DNA from 3 places in the Priestia sp. LL-8 genome. Region 3 is predicted to be linked to each of the others. Evidence: riboswitches for the same ligand, from Rfam matches in the RefSeq annotation. Region 3 holds a riboswitch; each other region holds the start of a gene.
The links. A riboswitch is a leader RNA that binds a small molecule or an ion and turns the genes downstream of it on or off. The one in region 3 is predicted to bind cobalamin.
Positions count from the first base shown of each region.

Region 1: it holds a riboswitch for cobalamin, as region 3 does, so the genes downstream of both, U9R83_RS12950 ((2Fe-2S) ferredoxin domain-containing protein) here and U9R83_RS01685 (HoxN/HupN/NixA family nickel/cobalt transporter) in region 3, are expected to answer to the same signal.
Region 2: it holds a riboswitch for cobalamin, as region 3 does, so the genes downstream of both, U9R83_RS24370 (ribonucleoside-diphosphate reductase subunit alpha) here and U9R83_RS01685 (HoxN/HupN/NixA family nickel/cobalt transporter) in region 3, are expected to answer to the same signal.

Region 1 is NZ_JAZAQH010000001.1:2,543,283-2,550,966, reverse strand. It holds gene U9R83_RS12965 (cation:dicarboxylate symporter family transporter) at 361-1,632, shown strand; gene U9R83_RS12960 (M42 family metallopeptidase) at 1,740-2,777, shown strand; gene U9R83_RS12955 (hypothetical protein) at 3,130-3,288, shown strand; cobalamin riboswitch at 3,434-3,612, shown strand; cobalamin riboswitch at 3,731-3,910, shown strand; gene U9R83_RS12950 ((2Fe-2S) ferredoxin domain-containing protein) at 4,011-4,391, shown strand; gene cobJ (precorrin-3B C(17)-methyltransferase) at 4,405-6,027, shown strand; gene U9R83_RS12940 (sirohydrochlorin chelatase) at 6,046-6,957, shown strand; gene cobK (precorrin-6A reductase) at 6,954-7,684, shown strand, end outside.
Region 2 is NZ_JAZAQH010000001.1:4,670,257-4,677,940, reverse strand. It holds gene menD (2-succinyl-5-enolpyruvyl-6-hydroxy-3-cyclohexene-1-carboxylic-acid synthase) at 1-608, shown strand, start outside; gene menH (2-succinyl-6-hydroxy-2,4-cyclohexadiene-1-carboxylate synthase) at 612-1,421, shown strand; gene menB (1,4-dihydroxy-2-naphthoyl-CoA synthase) at 1,438-2,256, shown strand; gene U9R83_RS24380 (o-succinylbenzoate--CoA ligase) at 2,339-3,802, shown strand; gene menC (o-succinylbenzoate synthase) at 3,806-4,909, shown strand; cobalamin riboswitch at 5,188-5,373, shown strand; gene U9R83_RS24370 (ribonucleoside-diphosphate reductase subunit alpha) at 5,508-7,684, shown strand, end outside.
Region 3 is NZ_JAZAQH010000001.1:305,774-313,457, forward strand. It holds gene U9R83_RS01650 (sensor histidine kinase) at 1-267, opposite strand, end outside; gene U9R83_RS01655 (response regulator transcription factor) at 264-989, opposite strand; gene U9R83_RS01660 (DUF418 domain-containing protein) at 1,160-2,374, shown strand; gene U9R83_RS01665 (ABC transporter permease) at 2,410-3,093, shown strand; gene U9R83_RS01670 (ABC transporter ATP-binding protein) at 3,095-4,027, shown strand; gene U9R83_RS01675 (undecaprenyl-diphosphatase) at 4,174-4,767, shown strand; gene U9R83_RS01680 (organic hydroperoxide resistance protein) at 4,920-5,339, shown strand; cobalamin riboswitch at 5,445-5,627, shown strand; gene U9R83_RS01685 (HoxN/HupN/NixA family nickel/cobalt transporter) at 5,761-6,558, shown strand; gene U9R83_RS01690 (M20 family metallopeptidase) at 6,788-7,684, shown strand, end outside.

The DNA of each region.
Region 1 (7,684 bases), 2.2 Mb from region 3:
TTTTTATTATCGTGTTGAATAATTAAAATTTTCAGAATTTTATATTCGAATAATAAAAATAAACATGTATCGTATTATACTAACCTAAAATGCATATTTCAATATAAAATTTTATTTTTTTAATTAATTCGCTGAAATAGCAAAAATAGAAAAATACTTAGCAAAAAAATCTCAATATACAACAATTATTTGATATGATAAAACAGAACCGTGGCTTTTAAAAATTCGCATGTGCGGCCTTACATCCTTTTAGTAAAGAACTGTTTACATAAGGTGCTGTAAGGATGTATATTTATACACGGTTCGCGGAACCGCATATGCTCGATGGATGAAAGTCAACTGTGCGAAAGGAGCAAGAAAGTGAAAAGGTTAGGTCTAGCAACTCAGATTCTAATTGGACTGATTTTAGGCGTAGCTGTAGGTGCTATCTTTTACGGAAGCGATACAGCCATTTCTATTTTACAGCCGGTTGGAGACATATTTATTCATTTAATTAAGATGATTGTCGTACCGATCGTGATTTCAGCATTAATCGTAGCGGTCGCAGGAGTAGGCGATATCAAAAAATTAGGTAAGCTTGGCGGAAAAACAATTCTTTATTTTGAAATTGTTACAACCATTGCGATTGTAGTGGGGATTATTGCCGCGAACTTATTCCATCCTGGTGCAGGGGTTGATATGGGACATATTGAAAAAAGCGATATTTCTCAATATGAGGCAACGGCAAAAACGTCTGAAAGTACAGGGATTGCTCAGGAGCTTCTTCATATTGTTCCGACAAACGTCTTTCAGTCGGTAGCAGAAGGCGATCTTTTACCAATCATTTTATTTTCCGTACTGTTTGGTGTAGGCGTAGCTTCGATTGGAGAGAGAGGAAAACCTGTTTTAGCCTTTTTTGAAGGCGTCTTGGATGCAATGTTTTGGGTAACTAATTTGGTGATGAAATTTGCTCCAGTAGGTGTATTTGCACTTATTGGTGTTAATATTATAAAGTTTGGTGTCGGATCACTTATTCCATTAGGAAAATTAGTGTTCGCCGTTTACTTCACCATGATTTTCTTTGTGCTTGTGGTTCTTGGAATTATCGCTAAAATGGCTGGAACAAGCATGTTTACGCTGATAAAAGTGTTAAAAGACGAGCTGCTTCTTGCTTTTACAACGGCAAGTTCAGAAGCCGTTTTACCATCTCTTATCAAAAAGATGGAAGACTTCGGTTGTTCTAAATCGGTTACATCGTTTGTTATTCCAACAGGCTACACGTTTAACTTAGATGGTTCAACCATTTATCAGGCGCTGGCATCGCTGTTTATTGCTCAAATGTACGGCATTGACCTTTCCATTATGGATCAAATTCAGCTCCTTCTTGTGCTAATGTTAACCTCAAAAGGAATGGCTGGTGTACCAGGGGCATCGTTTGTAGTTGTACTTGCTACGCTTGAATCTATGGGCTTCCCTCTTGAAGGCATGGCATTTATTGCAGGAATTGACCGCATTCTTGATATGATGCGTACCACAGTTAACGTAGTAGGAAATGCTCTAGCTGCAATTGTAATGTCCAAGTCTGAAGGCGAGTTTGATAAGCAAAAATCATTAAATTATACAAATGAATTAAAGAAATCAAACATAGCTTAAAACAAAAAAGCCGGGCAGCTGCCCGGCTTTTTTGTTTGGAGCTGCGTGTTATCTTTTTTGAAACATATGGTAAAATAAAAGAAATGAGAGACAAAGGAAGTGTCATAATGACGGAAACTGTTCAGTTAATTAAAAAGCTTGTTTCGATTCCCAGTCCTTCTGGAAATACAGAAAAGGTGATTTCATTTGTCGAAGACTATGTAAAAGAGCTAAATATTCAAACGTATCGCAATCGAAAAGGAGGCTTAGTCGCTACTATTCCCGGTAAAGATACAGATCATCACCGCATGCTGACGGCTCATGTCGATACATTAGGTGCTATGGTAAAAGAAATCAAACCTAGTGGACGTCTGAAAATCGACCTGATTGGAGGGTTTCGCTACAATTCTATTGAAGGAGAATATTGTGAAATTGAAACTTCATCAGGAGAAGTATTTACAGGAACCATCCTTATGCATCAAACATCTGTTCATGTGTATAAAGATGCAGGGAAAGCTGAGCGAAATCAAGAAAATATAGAAATTCGATTGGATGAAAAAGTACATAGCGCAGAAGATATTCGCAGCCTTGGAATTGAAGTCGGCGACTTTGTTTCGTTTGATCCTCGTGTAGAAATAACCAAAAGCGGTTTTATTAAATCTCGTCATCTCGATGATAAAGCAAGCGTAGCTTTATTGCTTCAGCTCATGAAAACAATTCAAGAAGAACAGATCGAACTGCCATACACTACGCATTTTCTCATTTCAAATAATGAAGAAATTGGATACGGAGGGAATTCAAACATTACGCCTCAAACGGTAGAATACTTAGCGGTTGATATGGGTGCTATGGGAGATGGACAATCTACTGATGAATACACCGTGTCTATTTGTGTAAAAGATTCAAGCGGACCGTATCATTACGGTTTGAGAAAGCATTTGGTGGAGCTAGCTAAGCAGCATGATATTCAGTATAAATTAGATATTTATCCGTTTTACGGATCAGATGCTTCTGCTGCTATTCGTGCGGGGCATGACATCGTACACGGCTTAATTGGTCCAGGAATTGATTCTTCTCATGCGTTTGAGAGAACGCATCAAGATTCATTGAACCATACGTATAAGCTTCTTCACCACTATGTGCAGTCAAACATGGTTCTGCTTTAAGAAAGGAATATTTAATTAGTGTATTTTTTATGCAGAACAAAGAGCGGGACGGGACTGTGATGTCTGTACTTTCCTTTCCTAAAAAAGAAGCCGACTGTCCGGCTTCTTTTTTTAATAAATACTATATATTTTTTTACTGGTGAAGCAACAGTTGGTAAAAAAGCACCTTTTTTAAAGAGGTATAATACTACTTCAACCTTTTGTACATTTTGTTCATTTACAGAAGTTAAAATGTTTTTAAATTTTTAAAAGTTTCTTGTGACAAGTTTTGTAGAATGGGTTTTCAAAAGGAAATGCTTTCGTCATAATGTGGATATAGCGATCACTACAATAATCGGAGGCGAATCTTTTCATGTGGGTACTGACGGTGTATGCTGGAAAAGAAATGAAAATGTTTGAATTTGAAACTGAAACGCAGGCGAGAGAAGCTTTTGCAAAAACAAATGGCTGTAAAGTTCTTTCAGAAGTCGTGTATTATAATGATCCTCATTTAACATTAGTAGCTATATAATGAAAAACAAGAGCTGACTTTATGCTCTTGTTTTTTTATAGCTTCTTGTATCTTACGAAAAGAATAGAGTTGAAATAAAAAAAAATGTACGCTATGATATGGTAGTTACTTCTATTATTCTGATAGTTTAAAAGGTTCATATATATCAAACAGCAACAGTAAAGATGCCAAGAAGGCTTAATAGGGAAACTGGTGTAAGACCAGTACTGCCCCCGCAACTGTAAGTGTGGACGAACGAGTATAACCACTGTGAAAAAATCACGGGAAGGTTCTCAAGTAGAATGATACACAAGTCAGGAGACCTGTCTTTATTGTGAAGTTTCTATTTCTCCGGGGAGCGGGAAGGGAAACGTTGGCTTAAAGTGGCATTCGTGTACACTCTTATTCTGACGTTTTACCCGCTCGCATATTAGCGAAGCGGGTTTTTCTCATATCCTAAAACTACATATCGTGCAAAAAAGGTGCGCAATGACCACATTGCGTTAAATGGGAAGTCTGGTGTGAAGCCAGCGCGGTACCCGCCACTGTGAAGAGGAGCTGATTGCATATGCCACTGTATTCGGGAAGGCGCAATCAAGTAATGAATCGAAGTCAGGAAACCAGCCTTTTTCTAATGCGAAGCTTACCCTACGGGATATAGGTGGAAGTGCAAAAACTTAGTTTGAATTTTCTGCGCCTCTATCATTGATAGAGGCGTTTTTTTAGTAAAGGAGAGAATGAGTGTGACGACTTGGAACTTGAATGCAACAAAGCATCACGTATTGATTTGTAATGGAAGCAGCTGTATGAGAAAAGGTGGAGAAGAAGCCACGCAGGCTATTCGAAATAAAGTGACCGAACTGAATCTAGATGAAGCGGTTCATACAACCCGCACGCGCTGTAACGGAAGATGCAAAGATGCTCCTGTAGCTATCGTGTACCCTTCAGGAGATTGGTACAAGCAGGTCACTGAAAACGTAGCTCATCGAATTGTTGAAGAGCATTTAGCAGGGGGCTGCAGTATAAAGGAATCGCTTATTTATGAATATGATCAAAATGGTTTCGTTTCTCCAGAAAACAGTGACTCCATAGAAGGAATTGACAAAGTAAAAAGTAACGCATAAAGGAGGAGCTAGCATGAAAGGTAAACTACTAGTTATTGGATTCGGTCCAGGAAGCTTTGAGCATATCACACAGCGAGCAAGAGAAGCCATTCAAGAAAGTGATATGATCATTGGTTATAAAACCTATGTGGAATTAATTCAAGGACTGTTAACGAATCAACAAATTATTAGTACAGGAATGACCGAAGAAGTAAGCCGTGCACAAGAAGCTGTAAAGCAAGCTGAAGCGGGGAAAACAGTGGCGGTCATTTCAAGCGGAGATGCAGGAGTATACGGAATGGCCGGCCTTGTGTATGAAGTGTTGATCGAAAAAGGATGGAAAAAAGAAACGGGCGTAGAGCTGGAAGTAATTCCTGGCATTTCGGCTATTAATTCATGCGCATCTCTCCTTGGGGCGCCCGTGATGCATGATGCCTGTACGATTAGTTTGAGTGATCATCTTACACCTTGGGAGTTAATTGAAAAAAGAATTGAAGCAGCTGCACAAGCAGATTTTGTAGTAGCCTTTTATAATCCGAAAAGCGGAAGAAGAACAAGACAAATTGTGGAAGCGCAGAGGATTCTATTAAAGTACCGTTCTCCTGATACGCCTGTTGGCCTTGTGAAAAGCGCTTATCGTGACCGTGAAGAAGTCGTAATGACGAACTTAAAAGATATGTTAAACCATGAAATAGGTATGCTGACTACCGTTGTTGTTGGGAATTCATCTACGTTCTTTTATGACGATTTGATGATTACACCGCGAGGGTATCAGCGGAAATATACCCTCAATCAAACGGAACAGCCGCTAAGACCGCATCAGCGACTTCGAAAAGAAGCAGAACCATGGGCTCTTGATCAAGAGGAGACTGTACAGCAAACGGCTTCAGCTATTGAAGCTGTTCAGAATAAAAAAGAAGAAAAAACAGCTTCACGAGCTCTTGCAGAAGAAGCGCTTCAAGCAATTTTAGGTGAAACTACTTCTCCGGTCGTACATCAGCCAATAGAGTCTATTTTTGAAGTGGCGGTTAGTCCAGGGCTTGCGAATAAGAAGTTTACGCCCGTTCAAATGACAACACTAGCAGAAGTTGTTGGTGAAAAAGGTACGATGGAGTATACGCCTGATCATCAAATTAAATTGCAAATTCCAACGGCTCATCCAGATGTGATCATTGAAAAACTTCAAGCAGCTTCCTTTTTATTATCTCCGGTCGGAGACGTGTTTACAATTAAAGCGTGTGATTTTTGTGATGGAGAAAAAAGCGACGCCATCCCACATACGGAAGAATTACAAAAGCGCCTCGGCGGAATGGACATGCCAAAAGAGCTGAAGCTTGGTATTAATGGATGCGGTATGGCCTGTTACGGTGCTGTTCAAGAAGATATCGGCATTGTCTATAGAAAAGGTGCGTTTGACTTATTTTTAGGAGCTAAAACGGTTGGGCGCAACGCGCATTCAGGTCAAATTGTGGCGGAAGGCATAGCGCCTGATGACATTGTTGAAATAGTTGATAACATTGTCCGTGAATATAAAGAAAAAGGTCATCCTAATGAGCGGTTTCACAAATTCTTTAAGCGTGTGAAGAACGTTTATGGATTCGATTATCAGGATATAACACCAAAAATAAAAGTAGAACCAGCTCCTTGTGGAGATTAAGAAATGGGAGGGCATTATATGAAATCAGTTTTATTTGTAGGTCATGGAAGCAGAGATTCTGAAGGGAACGATCAAATTCGCGAGTTTATCTCTACGATGAAGCATGATTGGGACGCATCTATTTTAGTAGAAACGTGTTTTCTAGAATTTGAACGTCCGAATGTAAGTCAAGGAATTGACACGTGTGTGGCAAAAGGAGCACAAGATGTAGTTGTGATTCCAATTATGCTCTTGCCTGCTGGGCACTCTAAAATACATATTCCGGCGGCTATAGATGAAGCTAAGGAAAAATATCCACACGTAAACTTCGTATACGGACGTCCCATTGGCGTTCATGAAGAAGCTCTTGAAATTTTAAAAACGAGATTACAAGAATCAGGAGAAAATTTAGAAACTCCAGCTGAAGACACGGCTGTTATTGTCTTAGGACGAGGAGGAAGCGATCCTGATGCAAACAGTGATCTATATAAAATTACGCGCCTTCTTTGGGAAAAAACAAACTACAAAATCGTCGAAACTTCTTTTATGGGCGTGACCGCTCCATTGATTGATGAAGGGGTGGAACGATGTTTAAAACTGGGCGCTAAAAAAGTGGTTATTCTCCCGTATTTCTTATTTACAGGAGTATTAATTAAGCGTTTGGAAGAAATGGTGAAGCAGTATAAATTGCAGTATGAAGACATTGAGTTTAAGCTAGCCGGCTATTTCGGCTTTCATCCAAAACTACAGACAATTTTAAAAGAACGTGCTGAAGAAGGATTAGAAGGCGAAGTGAAAATGAACTGCGATACATGTCAATATCGCCTCGGCATTATGGAGCATATTGATCACCATCATCATCACGATCATGATCACGATCACGGGCACCATCACCACGATCACCATCATGGTCATCACCACCATGAAGATAAGGTCGGCGAGTTAAAATGATTTTATTGTTAGCGGGAACTAGCGATGCACGTGCATTAGCTGTTCAAGTGAAAAAAGAAGGTTACGACCTTACGGCGACGGTTGTAACCGACAATGCAGCAATCGAATTACAGCGTGCAGAAGTGAAAGTGAAAATTGGACGTCTCACACAAGAAGATATGATTGATTTTGTAAACGAACATCGTGTAAAAGCTATTGTGGATGCAAGTCACCCTTTTGCCGAAGAAGCATCTAAAAACGCTATCGGCGCAGCTGCTGAAACATCGATTCCTTACATACGCTATGAGCGGGCTTCACAGGCTTTCACCTACGACAATATGACGATGGTTTCCACGTACGAAGAAGCAGCTGAAGTAGCGGCTCAGAAAAAAGGAGTTATTATGCTGACAACAGGCAGCAAAACGCTGCAGGTTTTTACAGAAAAGCTCCTTCCTCTTTCAGATGTACGGCTTGTTGCTCGTATGCTTCCAAGGCTGGATAATATGGAAAAGTGTCAGCAGTTAGGATTTCCGCAAAAAAATATTATTGCTATTCAAGGTCCGTTTACAAAAGAGTTTGACCGAGCCCTGTATAAGCAATACGGCGTGACGGTCATGGTCACAAAAGAAAGCGGAAAAGTTGGATCTGTGGATGAAAAAGTAGAAGCAGCCAAAGAGTTAGGCTTAGATATTATTATGATTGGGCGACCAAAAATCGAGTATGGGACCGTGTATTCCACGTTTGAAGA
Region 2 (7,684 bases), 4.4 Mb from region 3:
AGGAATGGTTCGAAGGACAAGTAGTTCAAGAAATTGTGGATGTAGTACCTGAAGGCACGGCTTTGTTTGCTGGAAATTCAATGCCTGTTCGAGATATTGATTCTTTCTTCTTAAATACGGAAAAAGATATTCCACTCTTTGTAAACCGAGGAGCAAATGGAATTGATGGTGTGGTTTCGTCTGCTCTAGGCGTAAGCACGGCTTACGATCACACCGTTTTATTTATTGGTGACCTATCGTTTTATCACGATTTAAATGGTCTGCTGGCAGCTAAGATGCATAATTTAAATTTAACCGTTGTGCTAGTTAACAATGACGGCGGAGGAATTTTTTCATTTTTACCGCAGTCAAAACAAGAAAAGCACTTTGAATTTTTATTCGGTACGCCAACTGGATTAAATTTTGAGCATGCCACTCGTCTGTATGATGGCACATTTTCTTCAGCAAGCAGCTGGGAAGAATTTCGACATGCAATGAACCATGCTTTCACAAAAGGCGGGTTACATGTTGTAGAGATTCGTACAACTCGTACAGAAAATGTAGAGACTCATCGCAGTTTGTGGAAACTTGTTTCCGAGGAAATAAATTTGTCAAACGGTGAGGAATAGGCAATGATGTATCAATTAAATGGTGTATCTTACTATGTGCACATCGAGGGAAAAGGAGAGCCGCTGCTGCTTCTTCACGGCTTTACCGGTTCTTCTCAAACCTGGCGTACCTTTATGAAGAAATTTGTTAAAGACTATCAGGTGATTGCAGTTGATATTATTGGTCATGGCCAATCAGCAGCTCGGAAAGAAATCAAACCATATTCGATGGAAGCAGTTGTTGAAGCACTGCATGAGCTGCTTCAACAGCTATCTCTATCACAGGTGAATGTAATTGGATATTCGATGGGAGGAAGGCTTGCTCTTTCATTTGCTCAGCGATATCCACACCTTGTGAAAAAGTTGGTATTAGAAAGCGCATCGCCTGGTTTAAAAACGCGAGAAGAACAAAAGCTAAGAAAAGAAAAAGATGAGCAGCTGGCGAGCCGCATTATGAAAAATGGAATTGAAGAATTTGTGAACTTTTGGGAGGACATCCCTCTTTTTAGTTCTCAAAAGCAATTGCCTAGCCATGTTCAAGAAGCGGTGCGTAAAGAAAGACTTTCGCATACAGAAATCGGCCTTTCCAACAGTTTGAAAGGAATGGGAACAGGAGTCCAGCCGTCCCTTTGGGAGAAGCTGGACGATCTGTTGATGCCGGTTTTGCTTATTACAGGAGAAGTAGATCAAAAGTTTTGTTTAATTTCCAAAGAAATGCAAACATTAATACCAAATGCTACTTCTAAAATTATTTTAGGGACAGGCCATGCAATTCACGTGGAACAACCCGAGATTTTTGGTAGAATAGTAAGTGAGTTCTTAGCTACTACATAATTAGGAGGAAATAAAGATGACAGTTGAATGGACATCAGCACGTCAGTATGAAGACATTTTATACGAAACATATAACGGAATCGCTAAAATTACGATTAACCGTCCGGAAGTGCACAATGCATTCCGTCCAAAAACAGTAATGGAATTGATCGATGCATTTGCTTATGCTCGTGACGATGCAAGCATTGGAGTAATTGTATTAGCAGGTGCTGGAGATAAAGCATTTTGCTCAGGCGGAGACCAAAAAGTTCGCGGCCACGGCGGCTATGTAGGAGAAGATGAAATTCCACGTCTAAACGTTCTGGATTTACAGCGTTTAATTCGCGTAATTCCAAAGCCGGTTGTTGCGATGGTATCAGGCTATGCAATTGGTGGAGGCCACGTTCTTCACGTTGTATGTGACTTAACAATTGCAGCGGATAACGCAGTCTTTGGACAAACAGGACCTAAAGTTGGAAGCTTCGATGCAGGATATGGCTCTGGTTACTTAGCTCGCATCGTAGGTCATAAGAAAGCGCGTGAGATCTGGTTCTTATGCCGTCAGTACAATGCTCAAGAAGCACTAGACATGGGATTAGTAAACACGGTCGTTCCACTAGAGCAGCTTGAAGCTGAAACAATTCAATGGTGTGAAGAGATGTTAGAAAAAAGTCCAACGGCTCTTCGTTTCTTAAAAGCAGCATTTAACGCTGATACGGACGGCTTAGCTGGTATCCAGCAATTTGCGGGTGACGCAACGCTTCTTTATTACACAACGGACGAGGCAAAAGAAGGTCGCGATGCATTTAAGGAAAAACGCAATCCAGACTTCCAACAGTTCCCACGTTTCCCTTAAACAGCTGAAACAGCTTGGTGATTATCATCAGGCTGTTTTTTCAATTTGATTTAGTTAATTAGTATAAAAAGGAGAGAAATTTATGAGTGGCCAAACGATTCCTAATGGGCTTATGCAAAGAGCATATTTGACGCCAAATCGAGTGGCGGTAGAAACACCGCAAACGTCGCTTACTTTTCAAGAGCTTCATAAACGTGTTCAAAAAGTAGCGCAGCAGCTTTCGTTTAACGGTGTAAAGCAAGGTGATACCATTGCTTTATGCATGAAAAATAGCGTGGAGTTTATTGAGATTTTACATGCGGTTTCTTATATTGGCGCTCGGGTACTGCTCGTCAATACGCGTTTGACAAATGACGAAATCAATTATCAGCTAACAGATGCAAACGTGTCGTTGCTTGTTACGGATGAAGCATTTTTGACGAGAGAGTTCCAAAGTTCCATTACTCAGCTTCTTTCATCTTCTTTAAAAAGTTCTCCAGAAACAGAAACGTATTTTCAGAAAACGTGGAATCTCGAGGAGACGTTCACCATTATGTATACGTCTGGAACAACAGGTAATCCAAAAGGAGTGCTGCAGACATATGGAAATCATTGGTGGAGTTCCGTTGGTTCAGCGCTTAATTTAGGATTAAATGAAAAAGACTGCTGGCTTATAGCGGTTCCTTTATTTCATATTAGCGGCTTATCCATTTTAATGCGAAGCGTCTTTTACGGAATGAAAATCATTTTAGAAGAACGATTTGAAGCAAGAGCGGTGAATGAAGCAATTGAAAACAAAGGAGTAACAATTATTTCGGTTGTCACTTCCATGCTGTCGAATATGCTGGATGAATTAGCTGAACGTAAATATCCAAATACATTTCGCTGTATGCTTTTAGGAGGGGGACCCGCACCGCTTACTATTTTAGAGGCTTGTGTGAATAAAGAAATTCCTGTTTATCAAACGTATGGAATGACAGAAACATCTTCACAGTTCGTTACGCTTTCACCTGAAGACAGTTTGCGAAAACTTGGCTCAGCAGGTAAACCATTATTTCCGTGTGAGATGAAAATTGTAGATGAGAATGGAAATGAAACACGGGAAGCAGGAGAGATCATCGTTAAAGGTCCAAATGTTACAAAAGGATATTTAAATAAACCTGAGGCTACTAAAAAAGCAATTCAACAAGGTTGGTTCTATACAGGAGATGTTGGGAAAGTGGATGAAGAAGGATTTCTATATGTATTAGACAGACGTTCGGACCTTATTATTTCAGGTGGGGAAAATGTATATCCAGCTGAAATTGAAAATGTTTTGTTGAAGCATCCCGCTGTTAAAGAGGCCGGTGTAACGGGAGTAGCTGATGAAAAATGGGGACAAGTGCCAGCTGCATGTATTGTTGTAAACGAGAACGTTTCAGATGAAGAATTATCTTTACACATTCAACAATTTTTAGCAAAGTACAAACTTCCAAAGTATTTCGTTCGAGTAGAGGAGCTGCCGCGAACGGCTTCTAATAAAATCATACGCCGGAAGCTATCATCGTTCATACAGAAAGGAAGCTAATCGATGATTATAAAAAAAGTACATCTTTATAAAATTGACATGAAGCTTCTTTCTCCTTTTTCAACAAGCTATGGTACAGTGCAGGATCGAGAATTGATTTTGCTTGAAGTAGAAGATGAAAAAGGATTTACAGGGTGGGGAGAAGTCGTTGCTTTTTCATCTCCTTGGTATACGGAAGAAACGATTCAGACATGTTTTCATATGTTAGAGGATTTTTTAATTCCTTCGCTTCTTCATCAGCAGCTTCAAAAACCAGAGGATGTTCAAAAGTTATTCAAACCTCTAAAGCGGAACAACATGGCTAAAGCAGCTTTGGACTGTGCTGTATGGGATTTGTATGCAAAGCGGCAAAATAAGCCGTTAGCTGAAGTAATTGGCGGAGTAAGGCCTGCTGTAGAAGCTGGCGTGGTAGTTGGCTTAAATGATATTTCCATCATGAAAGAACAAATAAAGACGTACATGAAAGATGGTTATAAGCGCTTTAAAGTGAAAATTAAGCCGGGTGCCGACTATGAGCTACTGAAACAAATTCGAGATGAATTTCCAAGCATTCCTCTTATGGCTGATGCCAATTCAGCCTATACGTTAAGCGATAGTGATTCATTGAAGAAACTAGATGAATTGAATTTAATGATGATTGAACAGCCGTTAAGTTCTGATGATATCCTTGATCATCGATTGTTACAAAAGCAAATGAAGACGCCGATTTGCTTAGATGAAAGTATTGTGAGCTATGAAGATGCACGTCATGCAATCGAACAAAAAAGCTGCAAGATTATCAATGTGAAAATCGGTCGAGTTGGCGGACTGTCCGTAGCAAAGCAAATTCATGATTTATGCGCCCAGCACGGTGTAAGGCTTTGGGTTGGAGGAATGTTAGAAGCCGGGATTTCACGAGCTCATAACATTGCCCTTGCCACACTGCCTTCTTTCACGATACCAGGTGACATTTCTGCGTCGTCTCGCTATTGGGAAAAAGATATTATTAAGCCCGAAGTAGAGGTAGAAGCCGGAGTAATAAAGGTGAAGGAAAAACCGGGGATAGGATACGATATTGATAAAAAGTTTATCAAAACAATCACAGCATTTGAAAAAGAATACAAATAAGTAAAAACCGTTTTTTATGAAAAACGGTTTTTTTATTGAGGTTGTCAATGTTTAGTAGAAAAATAAGACAAATTTTTTAAAAAGAGCACATTGTTCCATCAAGCGTGTCAAAACATGTTATGATGGAATAGTTTGATGAAAAAAGTCGAAGGATTTTATCGTAAAAAACAAAATTATTTTTGAAAATAGGTTGATAGTTTTCTGAGTTGTCCTATATAATGTGTTTATAACATAACACAATATGTTGTTTTGAAATTGATAATAAAATACTATATTTTGTGTTTTCCAGTGAAAAAGGTGTCTGATAAAAAGACTTAAAAGGGAATTTGGTGAAAATCCAAAGCTGTCCCCGCAACTGTGAATGCTGATGAAATAAGGAGATCCACTGTGATTAAACATCATGGGAAGGCCTTAAAGTAAAAAGAAGCATAAGTCAGGAGACCTGCCTTTTTTATGTCGTTTTATCTTCTTCGGGAGGTGAGAGGGTAGAGCGAGGATTGAGAAAAGACTTAGTGTCTTCTTCTATCTTCGTTCTATTCGCTCACCGAGGTACGGTGAGCGATTTTTTTATTTTGAAGTGAAGAGAGGAGCCATCTTTATGGTGAATACATTAAAGCCTACAATTCTACATGAATTAACTGCATATATTGAACGTTTAAAAAAAGAATTTACGCAGCTTGATTTTTCTTTGTATGAGGAAAAGGTTATTCAAACTGTTACAGTAAAGGAAAATATGACGGACGAAAAGGTTGCAAACGTCCTAATTTTAGCAGCCTTAGAGCGTATTTCAATGGAAGAACCAGATTGGACGTACGTAGCGGCAGACGTCTACTTAAACGAACTATATCGAAAAGCAGCGGACAACCGAGGTTACGATAAAAAAGAGAAGTACGGTTCGTTTTATCAGCTTATTCAAGAACTAACAAAAATTGGCATTTATAATAAACAGCTATTAAAAACATATACAGAAGAAGAAATTAATGAAATTGCCTCAGTCATTATTCCTGAACGCGATCGTTTATTTACATACATTGGATTGCTGACATTAGCAGATCGCTATTTAGCGACATCACATGATAAGCGCGTATACGAATTACCGCAAGAACGTTTTCTTATCATTGCTATGACGCTGATGTCTCAAGAAAAGAAAGAAAATCGAACAGCATTAGTAAAAGAAGCGTACTGGGCGCTTTCTAGTCTATATATGACGGTTGCCACACCAACACTTTCAAACGCAGGAAAGAGCTATGGACAGCTATCTAGCTGCTTTATTGATACGATTGATGACAGCTTACGCGGTATTTATGATAGCAATACAGATTTGGCCACGCTTAGTAAAAATGGAGGCGGAATTGGTGTCTACCTCGGTCATATTAGAAGCCGAGGAAGTGATATAAAAGGTTTTAAAGGCGTATCATCAGGAACAATTCCATGGATGAAACAGCTAAATAATACGGCTGTAAGTGTCGATCAGCTAGGTCAACGACAAGGAGCTATTGCCGTATATTTAGACGTATGGCATAAAGACATCTTTTCATTCTTAGACGCGCGTTTGAACAATGGTGACGAACGTCAGCGCACGCATGATTTATTCACTGGCGTATGTTTGCCAGATTTGTTTATGGAAAAAGTAGAAGCACGTGAAGACTGGCACTTATTCGATCCTCACGAAGTTCGTACGCTGATGGGCTACTCGTTAGAAGATTTTTATGATGAAGAAGAAGGCAGCGGTTCGTTCCGCACTCGTTACGCTGAGTGTGTAAATAATGAACAGCTTTCAAGAGAAACAGTACCTGCTATTGAAATTTTCAAGCGCATTATGCTTTCGCAGCTTGAAACTGGAACGCCTTATATGTTCTATCGTGATACGGTTAACAGAGCTAATCAAAACCGCCACGAGGGCATGATCTACTGCAGCAACTTATGTACAGAAATTACGCAAAATCAAAGCACAACGGTCGTAACGGAGGAAATTACGGAAGACGGAAAAATTATTATTACAAAGAATCCGGGCGATTTTGTTGTATGTAATCTTTCTTCTATTAACTTAGCGAGAGCCGTAACTGAAGATGTGCTTGAACGTTTAATTCCAATTCAAGTACGCATGCTTGATAACGTTATTGAGTTAAATGATTTGCCGGTACTTCAAGCAAAACTAACAAACCAAAAATACCGCGCAGTAGGGCTTGGGACATTTGGTTGGAACCACTTGCTTGCCTTAAAGAAAATAGCATGGGAAACAGATGAAGCGGTAGCATATTGCGATGAATTGTATGAGCAAATTGCTTACTTAACCGTACAGGCAAGCATGAACTTAGCTAAAGAAAAAGGCGCATATCCATTATTTAAAGGCTCAGATTTTGAGTCAGGCGCTTATTTTGAAACACGTAAATACACAAGCGAAGCGTGGAGTGAACTGCGTAACGAAGTTCAAAACAATGGGATAAGAAATGGATACTTAATGGCTGTAGCACCTAATTCATCAACATCTATTATCGCGGGTTCTACTGCGAGTATTGATCCGATTTTCCGTAAGTTTTATTCAGAGGAAAAGAAAAACTATAAAATCCCGGTGACGGCACCAGATTTATCACCAGCAACAAACTGGTATTATAAGTCCGTTTATTTAATTGATCAGCACTGGAGCATTAAGCAAAACGCCAAGCGCCAGCGCCATATTGATCAATCCATTTCATTCAACTTATATGTGCAAAATGATATCCGAGCAAAAGAGCTGCTGGATCTTCATATGACGGCATGGAAAGAAAAGTTAAA
Region 3 (7,684 bases):
TTGTTTGTTCAGTACTTGGTACCATAACCCTTCCTGTTTAAGCTGTTTTGCTAAATCATCTGAAACGGTTGCTTTTCCACCTTCAACTGTTGTATCCCCGGTTAATACGCTAAGTGATCCAGAGGGTAAGTCTCTTTTTATATCTTGCTTTGAAAGGTAATAAGCTAGAAACATTAAAGCGCAAAAAAGAACGCAGCAAACACATGCAATAATCGCAATAAACTGAAATGAAAAATGAAAGGTCAACCTTCTTTTAATTGATTTCATAGGGCTTTGCCGTTCACTAATTTATATCCAAGCCCTCGTACCGTAACTAAATGTTTTGGATTGCTAGGGTTATCTTCGATTCTTTCTCTAATTCTTCGAATATGAACGGTTACCGTATTATCGTCTACGAACTGGTTATATCCCCAAACGGCTTCAAGCAGCTGTGATTTAGAAAGAACCACGTTCATGTTTTTACAAAAATGAAGTAGCAGCAAAAATACTTGTGCGGGGCAAGCAACCGTTTGACCATCTACAATGAGCTCTCCAGCGGATTCATCTACAATAAAACGATCAAACTCATAGCGATTTGAAGGCTGTAATTCCATTTTTACAGGACTTCTTTCCGTCAGCGTTTGTTTTCTGCGCAATCGTGCTTTAATTCGTGCCGCAATCTCTAAAGGATTAAATGGCTTGGTGACGTAGTCGTCTCCGCCCATGGCGAAACCCGTTAACACATCCAAGTCAGATACTTTGGCTGTTATGAACAGGATATATGCGTTTGAGAGCTCACGAATTTTAGGACAAATATCAAATCCGCTTTTATCGGGAAGCATGACGTCCAACAAAATAATATCAATCGTTTTATTATGTAAAACATCTAGCGCTTCTTGAGCGGTGTGAGCTTTATAGATTTGGTTGAAGCCTTCTTTTTTTAATACTGTCTCCAACATTTTGACAATAGCAATTTCATCATCAACTAGCAAGATAGATGCATCTTCCAATATAAATCACCTCTGTTTCATTTCATACGTATTCGATTTTAGCATAAGAACATTACGAAAAGATTAACAAAATTGGAAAATGTTAAAGAAAAGATAATCTCCCGTTTATTTTCTTGAAAACTTCATTTCATATACTAAATATACAGACACATAGTAAAGGAGTTAAAAGGATGAGTAATGATGTTAGGCGGGTTAAAGTAATTGATAGTATGAGAGGATTCAGCTTGTTTGGTATTTTACTAGCGAATATGCTGATTTTTCAATATGGTATTTACGGAAAGGATATGATTCATCTCTTCTCGCTATCACCAAGTGATTCAGCAGCCTATGTCTTTTTAAAAGTCGCGGTAGAAGAAAGTTTTATGCCAATCTTTACTTTTTTATTCGGTTATTCAATGGTGAAGATGAAAGAAAGTTTAGAAAGAAGGCAGTTAGGAGTAAAAAGGCATTTCTTTCGCCGCTTTCTTCTGCTTCTAGGGTTTGGCCTACTGCATGGAGTACTTTTATGGGAAGGAGATATTCTTACGTTTTACGGAATGATGGGGATATTTTTATTAGTTTTCTTTTTAAACCGTAAAGCTAAAACGCTGTTGGTATGGGCATCGATTTTACTAGTTCTTACGGGAGCAGCTGGTTACGGTTCATTAAACGATAATATGTATCTTCTTAGTGATAAACAAACGCTTACCACATACGTAAAAGATACGATTCATGTGTATGGAAGTGGAACTTATGAACAAATTAAAGACCACCGCAACAACGTTGATCCGATGAATATAGCAGGATATAAATTTGCTTTTGCCTTCTTGTTTACACCATTTATAATGGGTGCTTTATTTTTGTTTGGTATGTACGCAGGGAAGAAAAAGTGGTTTTACGACGTCTCAGATAATCAAAAACAGTATGGCCGTTGGGCGGCCGTGTTGATTCCGCTTAGCTTACTGTTAAAAGGAACTATGTACGTATGGCCAGATGCTAATTGGGCTGGTTCTACACATATGTTAGGTGGGAGTCTCCTATCTCTTGGTTATATTGCAGGATTTGCTTGGGTATATGCGAAATGCGAGAGGTCATTTTTGATGAAGGCTTTTGAAAGCGTAGGCAGGATATCGCTTAGTAATTATTTAATGCAAACGGTTATATGCACGACGATTTTTTACGGTTATGGATTAGGTTATTTCGGAAAGCTCGGCATGATAGCAGGGATTTTTGTCTGCATCGGTATATACGGAATTCAGCTGATCGGCAGTTATATGTACGTGCAAAAATTCCAAACTGGACCGGTGGAAAAGCTGCTGCGCATATGGACAAATTTTTCTTGGAACGGAAAGCCCAAAGAGAAAAAAGCTTTACCGGAGGAAATAAATCATCCTTTTATTGGATGATAGCAGTCAAACTTATTTACGAGGAGATTTTCGAAATGTGGGCCATTAGTGTGAAAGAGTTTCAAAGCTTATTTAAAAGTGTTAAATCAATTATCGTTATTTTAATCGTATGCGGTGCTTCCTATGGAATAGCCCATCTAGTTAGTCAACTTGGAGGTCAACTGACGAGCGCACAGATTCGAGATGGAGCCAACGGGGGGATTTTGGTGATGCTTCTCGGGTTCGGACCTTTGTTTATTTCAAGTCTTTCTCATAATGTTATTAATCAAGAAATTAAAACAAGAACAGCCAGGTTTTTAGTTACCAAAACATCAAGAGAGCGTATTGTACTAGGGAAATTCTTAGGAATTTGTTGTTTCTGGCTTGTTTGTATCTCTATTTCTTTTCTACTGATTGGGTTTATTTCGCATCATTTTTCTTTTTATATATTTTTAGAGTGCCTGCTATTCACCGTTTGTATCATTTCATTTGTTTTAATGCTTTCAGCTTTAATACCAAGTCCAACTCATACTATGTTTTTATCAATTATTTTATCGTTTGTTCTACCGGTACTGAGTGGATGGAGCATATTTTCATCAAAAGCGTACATTGCATGGTTTAAGTATGTGACACCCTACTACTATTTAAAGTTGGAGAAAGGGTATTTAACGGTTCTTCTTATTTTTGCAGCACTCTGTTTATGTACGGCACTTTGGAGTTTTAAAAGGAGAGAAGTATAATATGTATGCTATTGAAACAAGTAAATTAACTAAAAAGTATGGATCTAAAACAATTGTTAATAGTATTAATTTGCAAGTCCCACAAGGAGAAATTTACGGATTTTTAGGGAGGAACGGAGCAGGGAAGTCTACATTTATTAATATGCTTACCGGCGTTTCATTCCCTTCAGCAGGAGAATTTATGCTGCTGGGACAGAGTGATATTGATTTAGAGCTTCAGAAGAAAATAGGTGTGCTTCCTGACTATGCTACCTTTTATGATGAGATGACGGCACTCAATCATTTGCGCTATTTTTTAAAGATAAACGGACATCGTTTTTCTAAAGAACACTGTAGTAATGTACTGAAGAAAGTAGGATTAGAAGGACATGACCATCAGAAAGTTGGAAAGTTTTCATTTGGAATGAAAAAGAAGTTAGGAATTGCTCAAGCGATTGTAACAGACCCAGATCTTATCTTTTTAGATGAACCAACTTCTGGAGTAGATATTGAATCTGCTCTCCACATTCATGAATTAATAAGAGAACTTCAAAATCAGGGCAAGACAATTTTTATGACGTCTCATAATTTAAATGAAGTTGAGAAGATTTGTACACGTGTAGCGATTATGAAAAATGGTGTTATTTTAGTAGAAGGGACAATGGAAGAACTGCGTTTTCAATACCAAGCGAAAAAAACGGTGATGATTAAACATGATCCTTACCCAAGCAGTCATAAAGAATATATTCAACAGTTTTTCCGTACGGTGAGTCCGGACGTGGAATACCATCACACGTACACAAAAGTGATGCTTCAAAAAGAGAGAAATATCCCTCTGATTATTCGCGAATTGATTCAATGCGGCATCGATATTTATCAAATTCACGTAGAAGAGCCTTCTTTAGAAGAAATCTTTTTGCAAAAAAACATCGTGGATCATTCGCAGGTAAGTTAATGGGCAAAAATCTGTTGGCTTACCACTCAGCCTGACTACGTTATTTATAAATACCAGTTAGGAAGCTTCTGACAAAAACATGTTCATTTTCTTCAGAAACTGATAAGATAGCTAATGACATTTAAAAATAAGAAAGGATTTCGATTATGTTATCAGCTATTAATTCAGTAGACTATACCATTTTCCATGCGGTGAATCAGTACGCCTCGCATGTGAAGTTTGTAGATTCGCTGATGGTATTCTTTGCAGATTATGCCCAGTATGTACTTATTGTTTTACTCGGCTTGTTTTTACTTATTAATAAAAACGGCAGCCGTGTTGTAGCATTCCAAGCTTTATGTGCTTGTGCCACAGGAGTCATTATTAATAAAGTGATTAGTTTATTTGCTTATCGAGATCGTCCATTTATCTCTCACCACGTGAATCAGCTTATTGATCACGCCGCGAATTCTTCATTTCCAAGCGATCATGCTACGTCTGCATTAGTTATCACTTTTACCATTTGGCTACATTTCAAACGTTCAGGGCGCATGTGGGTTGTAATGGGTGCACTCATTGCATTTTCACGCGTATGGGTTGGCGTTCACTATCCATTCGATGTGTTAACAGGAGCTATTCTAGGCTGCTTGCTCGCGTTGTTTATTCATTATGTTATTTTCAATACCAAAATTATGAGAGCTATTACCAATCTGTCTATTTTTCGAAAATCAGCTTATGACGGGCAGTCTCAATATTATTAAGAAAAAGCCGCAAATACGCGGCTTTTTTTATTGGGAAATTTTTAATGCATTTAATACTTGTTTTTTAAAATTAAATTGTGTACAATTAAATTACAGAAACGATAAATAAAAAATTTTTAATAAAATTACTAAAAAAGAGGAGAGATTTATACATGAAAGCTTTATATGAAACAACAGTCGTTAACACAGGTGGAAGAACAGGAGAAGTTCATTCTTTAGATAATATCTTTAATTTAGATGTTGCAACACCTCCAGCACTTGGTGGAGAAGCAACAACAGCAACAAACCCAGAGCAGCTATTTGCAGCTGGATACAGTGCTTGTTTCAACAGTGCGTTAGAATTTATGTTGAAAAAACATAACGTAGAAATCAAAAGCAGTGAAGTAAAAGCTACTGTTCAGCTGCTTCCAGATAAAGCTGATCAAGGAGTAAAAATTGCCGTAGCGCTTGAAGCTCATATCGAAGGCTTAGATTTAGAAACAGCGAAAAAATATGTAGACCTAGCTCACTCATACTGCCCGTATTCAAAAGCAATCAGCGGTAACGTAGACGTAACGGTAGAAGTAATTTAATTGCTTTAAAAAGCCCTGCTAAGCATGTAAAGCTTAGCAGGGCTTTTTTATTTGAATTTTCTCTATTCATTTGTAAGCGGTACTAGTATAATGAGTAAGAAAATGAATCATTCGCACAGTTTAGGTGCTCTTACATAGCGTAAGAGGTAACAGGGAATCGAGTGCAAATCTCGAGCGGTCCAGCCACTGTAAGCAGGGAGTTTTCTATCTTATCGTCACTCAAAACGGGGAAGGCGGTAGAAAATGATGATCTCAAGCCAGGAGACCTACCTATTCTGTACACTTGACTCTTCTAGGAAAGAGGCGGTGTATCAAGGTACGCAGTGAGCAATTGCTGTTTATTTTCATATGCCGACACATCCTCAATTTCTATAGAATTGAGGCTTTTTTATGTTTTATTTTAAAAAAAGGAGTGTAGGAAATGGAAGGTTTATCAGTTTTTTTACTTGTCTTTTTATTAGGAATCAGGCACGGATTGGATGCAGATCACTTAGCTTTTATTGATGGCCAGACCCGATATAATTGGCGAATGGGGAGCCGTTTTGCCCCGTGGGTCGGCACGCTGTTTTCACTAGGTCACGGAGGAATGGTGGCCGTCACGGCCGGGGTGCTTGGCGTGGTGATGAAGAATTTTACGTTTCCATCGTATTTCGATCATTTTGCATCCTGGGTATCCATTATCTCCCTCTTTCTAATCGGGACATTAAACACATATCATTTGCTTCGAACCAAAAATAAAGAGGAAGAGTTTGAGCTGAGCGGGTTAAAAGGGAAGTTTATTCCGAAAATCGCAAAAGGAACAACGAATCCTTTTTTAATTATTCTTGTAGGAGCATTGTTCGCTTTAGCAGCCGAAACGGTCAGTCAAACGGCCGTGTGGTCTCTAGCTGTAGGGAACGCAGGCAAGTATACGCCGCTTTTATTAGGACTAGTATTTATGTTTGGTATGATGCTGACAGATACAATCGATTCACTGATTGTACATAAAATGGTGAATGAATCGAGTAAGTTTGGGCGATCTGCTTCCCGCTTGATGGGCTGGGTTATTGTTGTCCTCGCGTATGGTGTGTCACTCTATTTAGCATTCACTTTCTTTAACCCATGGGCCGAAGTAAACTTTGAAATGGTTGGCGTTATTTTGTTTATTTTTTTAGTGTCTATGTTTGTTTTTGTGAGTGTGAAGTCAAAAGGGAAAAATATTAAAATAAATGTCAATTAGTCAAACGAAAGCTTTAATCTGTTAAAGATTGAAGCTTTTTTGTATGAATTTGTTGAAGTTTATGGCTATTTTCGGTCGGTTATGAATAAGTTAAAGTATTATCTGTATTTAAAGGATGGAAAATTGTCTGAAAACCATTATAATTAAGGATAATTTAAGGTCGTTATGTGAAACGTAGAACATAGTTATACGTACGATAAATAAAAGCATTTAATGCAAGCAGCAGGGGTTGTTTGGAGGAGGAATTGATTTGAGTCAGGTAATGGTAGAACAAAGTGTATTTAGTTATTTAAAAGAACACGAACAAGAGATGCTTGAAGATTTAGTTGGATTTGTGAAAAAAGAATCACCGTCCTACAGTAAAGAGTTAGTAGATCAGTGTGGAATGTATTTAACGGAGCTGTTTCAAAAGCGTTTAGGAGTAGGCTACGAAATTATAGAAGAAAAAGAAGTAGGAAACCATTTGAAATTTACGATTGGAGAAGGAGAAAAGCAGCTTTTAATTATCGGTCACTTTGACACGGTATGGGAAAAGGGAAGGCTAAGTCTAAGAACAGAGGGAAACAAGCTGTACGGTCCGGGAATTTTAGACATGAAAGGCGGCATTGTGCAATCTATATGGGCGATTAAAGCGATTCAAGAGCTTGGCTTATCGCTCGATAAAAAAATTGTGTTTTTCTGCAATTCGGATGAAGAGATTGGGTCAATTTCTTCTAAAAAATACATTGAAGAAGAAGCACAAAGAAGTGAAGCAGTGCTAGTAGCGGAACCGGCTGTGGCGGGTTCAGGTGCGTTAAAAACGTCGCGCAAAGGAGCGGGAATTTTCACCGTAAAAGTATGGGGACGAGCAGCACACGCGGGTAATCACCACAAAGAAGGAATCAATGCGATTGAAGAGCTTGCGCGCCAAGTGATTTTCTTGCAGGGCTTAACAGATTATGAAAAAGGTACAACGGTGAACGTTGGAACATTTACAGGAGGCAGCGGTACAAATGTAGTGCCGGAATATGCAGAAGCACACGTAGATTTACGTGTTTCTACAGAAGAAGAAGCGAAACGTATGACGGATATTATTTTGAACTTAACACCCATCTTAAAAGGGATAAAGCTCGAAGTAACGGGAGGC